Regions from separate parts of the Clostridium oceanicum genome, predicted to be linked through region 2. Evidence: a T-box and tRNA genes for the amino acid it is inferred to sense, from the RefSeq annotation. Region 2 holds a T-box; the other holds one or more tRNA genes.
What was found. The T-box of region 2 lies ahead of thrS (threonine--tRNA ligase). A T-box ahead of a tRNA ligase gene usually reads a tRNA of that ligase, here a tRNA-Thr.
Positions count from the first base shown of each region.

Region 1: it encodes a tRNA-Thr, which carries the amino acid that the T-box ahead of thrS (threonine--tRNA ligase) is inferred to sense. The anticodon was not compared.

Region 1 is NZ_BAAACG010000016.1:97,666-101,110, forward strand. It holds gene ABDZ71_RS16110 (phospho-sugar mutase) at 1-1,629, opposite strand, end outside; tRNA gene ABDZ71_RS16115 (tRNA-Thr) at 1,793-1,867, opposite strand; gene hsp18 (heat shock protein Hsp18) at 2,166-2,609, shown strand; gene ABDZ71_RS16125 (sensor histidine kinase) at 2,722-3,445, opposite strand, start outside.
Region 2 is NZ_BAAACG010000019.1:549,103-552,547, reverse strand. It holds gene ytxC (putative sporulation protein YtxC) at 127-1,035, shown strand; T-box leader at 1,128-1,351, shown strand; gene thrS (threonine--tRNA ligase) at 1,532-3,439, shown strand.

The DNA of each region.
Region 1 (3,445 bases), on a different contig from region 2:
ATATATTTTAATTTTTGGCTCTGTACCTGAAGGTCTAACTGCATACCAACTTTCATCTTCTAAAAAGAATCTTAAAACATTAGATTTTGGTATTCTACAAGGCATCTTATGGCCACTTTCTACTTTATATTCTATTCTTCTATCATAATCTATATATCTTTCTAGTTTTACAGCATTAATTTCTTGAGGGAAATTATTTCTATAAAAACTCATCATTCTCTCAATTCTTTTTTTGCCTTCTATACCTTCTAATACTAATGATATTTGTTTTTCTCTGTAATAACCATACTTTTCATAAACTTCATTTAAAACATCTAATAAAGTTTTTCCTATTGATTTATAATAAGCTGCCGCTTCGCATAAAAGCATAGCAGAACTTACACCATCTTTATCTCTAACAAAAGTTCCTGTTACATATCCTATACTTTCTTCATATCCAAATATAAATTGTTTATCTTGTCTTATTAATTCAGGAATAAGTCCACATATATTTTTAAATCCTGTAAGAGCTTCAAACGTTTCTACTCCATAATCTTTAGCTATAGCCTTACCTAAATCTCCTGTTACTATTGATTTAACTATAGCTGGGTTTTTAGGTAGTATTCCTTTTTCTTTCATTCCTTCTATAATATAATTTATAAGTATAACTCCTGTTTGATTACCATTGAAAGGAACATATTCTCCATCTTTATTTCTAACTTCTATAGCCAATCTATCACAATCTGGATCTGTTGCAATTAAAAGCTCTGCTCCAACTTTTTTTCCTAGTTCTTCTGAATATTTAAAAGCTCTTGTATCTTCTGGATTTGGATATCCAACTGTAGTAAAATCTGGATCTGGATCTTTTTGTTCTGGAACTACAGTTATATTTTTAAATCCTCTTTCTTTTAAAACTCTTTGTACAGGAACACTTCCTGTACCATTTAAAGGAGTATATACAATTTGTATATCTTTATCTATATCTTCTCTTAAAGAAAGACCTTTAACTTTACCTATATACTCATCGTCTATATCTTTACCTAATATTTTTAAAAGTCCTAAATCTAAAGCTTTTTCTTCTTCTATCTTTTTAACTTTACTTAAATCATATACTTTAGATATTTCTTCTGTTATACCTGCAGCTACATGTGTTAATATTTGAGCTCCATCTTCAGAATATACTTTATATCCGTTATATTCTCTTGGATTATGGCTAGCAGTTACTACTATACCAGCTGCTGTATTTAATCTTCTAACTGTAAAAGAAAGCTCTGGAGTTGGTCTTAAATCCTCAAATAAATATGTTTTTATACCATTAGCTGCAAGAACTAATGCTGCAGCTTTTGCAAATTCTTTTGAAAAATGTCTGCAATCAAAGGCTATAGCAACACCTCTTTTTACATAATCTTCACCTTTTTTTGTTATATAATTTGCTAGTCCTTGAGTAACTTTAGATATGTTGTATATATTCATTCTATTTGTTCCCGCACCAATTTTACCTCTAAGGCCTGCAGTACCAAATTCTAATTCTTTATAAAATCTATCTTCTATTTCACTTTCATTATTTTTTATACTCTCTAACTCTTTTTTTGTATCTTCATCAATATATTCATTATTTAACCATTCTTTATATATCTCTCTATAATTCATATTAATCTCCTCTCTAATCATTAGTATACAACTTTATTATTTCAATATTCACTTTATAAATCCCTCTTAATTCATTTAATAATTGATAATTATTTTTAATTACCATGAATTAATTTATTCATTTGAAAAAATCTTGAAATTAATCTAAATTTTATATATTCTTTGGAGCTTCCGACAGGATTTGAACCTGCGACCTATTGATTACGAATCAATTGCACTACCCCTGTGCTACGAAAGCATACTGTATATAATATAATTTTAATATAATATGTTATAAATTTCAATATATTCAATTTTTTTAAAATATAACTATAATATTTTAATCATATCTTTTTGAAATTTTCCTTTAAATCATTATTTTTATTTATTATATTAAATTATCTCTATTATTCTAATGATTTCTAACTATTTTAATTTATAGTTTCTTATTTTAGACTTTGACTTTCTTTGACTTTAGTTTTATTATGTAAGTACAGTAAATGATAAACATTAAACATCATTAAATATATTTTATTAAATAGAGGAGGTTTTTTACTATGTTTAATATGGTTCCTTTTAGAAAAAATAATGAAATGTTAAAAAGAGGTGATGTTTTCGATAATTTGTTTGATGAATTCTTTTCAGATAGCTTTTTTTCGCCAATGAATGTAAAAGGATTTGGTAATGGATTCAAAGTAGATCTTAAAGAAACAGATTCATCTTATATGATTGAAGCTGATTTACCTGGAATAAAAAAAGAAGATATCACTGTAGAGTATAACAATAACTATTTAACTATTTGTGCTAAACGTGAAAATTCTGTAGATGATACAAAAGATAATTATGTAAGACGTGAAAGAAGTTATGGTGAATTTAAAAGAAGCTTTTATGTAGATAATATTAATGAAGAAAATATAGAGGCTAAATTTGATAATGGTGTATTAAACTTAACTCTTCCTAAAGCTCAAAAATCTGATGGAAGAAAAATAGATATAAATTAATTAAAGAGTAAATAGATAGATTTGTATAAAAACAAATCTATCTATTTACTCTTTAATATCGTTATTATTATATAATATTTAATTTAAGTAATATATAACTTGTTAAAATCTATTAAATCTTCATTTCTAAAACAAAAGTTATAACTCCATTTTTATAATCTGCACTTAGCTTCCCCTTATGAAGTTCTGCTATTGTTTTACTAATTGCTAACCCTAATCCAGAACTATTTTTATCCTTTGAACGTGATTTATCTGCTATATAAAATCTTTCAAACAAATTGTTTATATCTTCCCCTTCAAGACTATTACATTTGTTACTTATAGATATAATAACTTTTTCTCCTTCCTTTATAAGTTTTAAATTCACATCAGAAGGTTTAATACTATATTTTATGGCATTGGTAAAAAGATTGTTAAAAAGCCTAGCAATCTTATCTGCATCTCCATTAATTATAATATTTTCATCAATTAAGTCCTCTTTTAGTTTAAGATTATTGTTTTCAAATAAATCTATATATTCATCTATAACTTGCTCTATTAATTCATTTATACTAAATCTAGTAATGTTTAAAGTTATACTTCCTGAAGATAGCTTTGTATATATAAATAAATCATTTGTTAATTTTCTCAATGACTCTGATTTGTTTGAAATTATACCTATATATTTTAATAATTCATTTTTGTTTTTGTAGCCTCTTTCTTTTATAATTTCTACATAACCTATAATATTAGTAAGTGGTGTTCTTAAATCATGGGCTACATTAGTTATTAAATCTTGTTTAGATTTTTCTATTTTTCTTTCATTTTTTATTTTTCTTTCTAATTCTTCTGACATA
Region 2 (3,445 bases):
ATACTAATATATTAAATTCTAGATATATAAATTTCAATAATAAAAATTTATGTCGAGATTTGTTTAATAATTAAAAGTATATGAATTATATTTAAACACATACTAGTTTAAGAAAGGAGTGAAGATATGTTACTATTCACTTTAATATATGATGATGATAAACAGATTATAGTTGAAGAAATAAATAATATAAGAGAAAAATTTAAAAGTAAAGATATGGTTGTTGGAGTATCTGAAAGTATAGAAAATAAAACTCACTTCATTAAATTTTATTCTGAAAAAGATGATTTAGAAAAGCATTTTTTTGAAGAGTTTAATAAAAGCATTGCTATGCTTTTATATAAATGTCTTTTAGATGATTTTTTTGATAAATATATAGATAGATTTATAACAGATAGTTATTTCTTTTTGAAAAATCAAGAAAAAACAAAGATTAGAGATAAAAGTTTAATTGTACTTAGAGATGATGAAAGAGCACTAGAAGGATGTTCTATTTATTGTTTTAATAAAAAAAATGATGTGTTATATAAAATAAGAAATATTATAGCTGGAGATACAAAAGAAATAAATATAGATGGATTTATAACATTTAGAATGAAAGAACTAAGTAGAGATTTAGAAAGTATAATAGATAAAGTTGTAGAAAAATATATGGTAGAAAAAGAATATAATGAATTTATAAAACTATTAAAATATTTTGTTGATATGGAAGAAAGCAAAATAGATGAGATAAATATAATGATAGATAAAGAAGGAAAGTATACTTTAAAAGATAAAGAAGGAAATGATTTAACTTATAGTATTTACTTAGATACAGAAGATGTAAAATATATTGAAAGTATAAGTATAGATGATATGCTTTTAAGTTGGCTTATTACAAATGTTCCTGAAAAAATTAGGATTCATAATATAGATAATTGCAATAATAAAGAACTTATAGGTACCATAAAAAATGTGTTTGAAAACAAAGTTGAAATATGTGAAAATATTGAAATAGAAAGTGTTAATAAAGATTTGAATAAAAGTAAATTGTAGTATATACTAAATAATTATAAAAAATATTATATAAATATTGACAATGAAATACAATAATCATATAATATAACATAAAATGAATTATAAATATATTGAAAGCTATGATAAGGAAAAGTAAATAGAAGACTATTCTAAGAGAGAAAAACTCAATGGCTGAAAGGTTTTTCGGATAAGTTCTATTGAATACCACCTTGGAGCTATATACTGAATTTTAGTAAGTATAATCGTAAGCCGCGTTATAGGCAACAAGTGAATAGTATAACTATATTTATATACTATTAATTTGGGTGGAACCGCGATATAACTCGTCCCATTTGTGGGAGGAGTTTTTTTATTTTGTAATAAAAGGATTTTAAATTCAAAAGGAGCCTTTGTTCTATTTGAAATATAAGAAATCTTATCCAAAGACGAACTACTTTTATCTTTTATTTAGCCCTATGAATTTTAAGTAGTAAAGTCGTGGTATAAATTAGTTATTAATAAAGGAGGAGAAAAAATGATAAAAGTAACTTTAAAAGATGGAAAGGTTATGGAATTTGAAGATGGCATAAAGATAGCTGATATAGCTATGAAAATAAGTCCAGCTCTTTACAAAAAAGCATTAGTAGGTAAGGTTGATGGAAAAACAGCAGATTTAATGGAAAAACTTAATAAAGATTGTAAGTTAGAAATATTAACTTTTGATGATGATATGGGAAAATGGTCATTAAGACATACAGGATCTCATATATTAGCACAAGCAGTTAAAAGATTATATCCAGAAGTAAAACTTGCAATAGGACCTGCTATAGATAACGGATTCTATTATGATTTTGATGCTGAGTTTACTTTTACACCAGATATGGTTGAAAAAGTAGAAAAAGAAATGGCTAAAATAGTTAAAGAAAAGGAAGAATTAGAAAGATTTGAACTTCCAAGAAATGAAGCTATAGCTTTGATGAAAGAAAAAGATGAACCATATAAAGTAGAACTTATAGAAGATTTACCAGAAGATGAAGTAATATCATTTTATAAACAAGGTGATTTTGTAGATTTATGTGCAGGACCTCATGTTATGCATACAGGTAAAGTTAAAGCTATAAAATTATTATCTGTAGCTGGAGCTTACTGGAGAGGTAATGAAAATAATAAAATGCTTCAAAGAATTTATGGAACTGCATTCCCTAAAAAGAGTCAGTTAGATGAATATATAAATATGCTTGAAGAAGCTAAAAAAAGAGACCATAGAAAATTAGGAAAAGAACTTGACTTGTTTAGTATGCATGAAGAAGGTCCAGGATTCCCATTTTTCCATCCTAAGGGAATGGTAGTTAGAAATACATTAGAAAATTTCTGGAGAGATGAACATACAAAAGCAGGATATCAAGAAATAAGAACACCATTAATATTAAATGAGAATTTATGGCATCAATCAGGACACTGGGATCATTATAAAGAGAATATGTATTTTACTAAAATAGATAATGAAGATTATGCTATAAAACCTATGAACTGTCCAGGTGGAATATTAGTTTATAAAAATTCTATGCATTCATATAGAGATCTTCCACTTAGACTTTCAGAATTAGGAATAGTTCATAGACATGAACTATCAGGAGCATTACATGGACTTATGAGAGTTAGATGTTTTACTCAAGATGATGCTCATCTTTATATGACTAAAGAACAAATAAAAGATGAAATAGTAGGAGTAATAAAATTAATAGATAAATTCTATAAATTATTTGGATTTGAATATTTTGTAGAACTTTCAACAAGACCAGAAGATTCAATGGGAAAAGATGAAGATTGGGAAGTTGCTACAAATGGATTAGTAGAAGCTTTAAAAGCTGTAGGAAAAGAATATAAATTAAATGAAGGTGATGGAGCATTCTACGGACCTAAAATAGACTTCCATCTTAAAGATTGTATAGGAAGAACTTGGCAGTGTGGAACTATTCAATTAGATTTCCAAATGCCAGAAAGATTTGATTTAAGTTATATAGGAAAAGATGGAGAAAAACACAGACCGGTTATGGTTCATAGAACTATATATGGAAGTGTTGAAAGATTTATAGGAATATTAATAGAACAATATGCAGGGGCGTTCCCAGCTTGGCTTGCACCAGTTCAAGTTAAAATTATGAATATAACTGATTCTCAATTAGATTATTTAAATAAGGTTCAAGAAGAATTAAAAGAGCAAGGTTTAAGAGTAGAAGTTGATACAAGAAATGAAAAAATAGGATATAAAATCAGAGAAGCTCAACTTCAAAAAGTACCTTATATGATAATTTTAGGTGATAAAGAAGTAGAAAATGAAAAAATCTCTGTTAGAAATAGAAAAGATGGAGATCTAGGAACTATGGATATAAAAGAATTTATAGAAAAATTAAAAAAAGAAATAGAAGAAAAAATTAATTAATTTTAA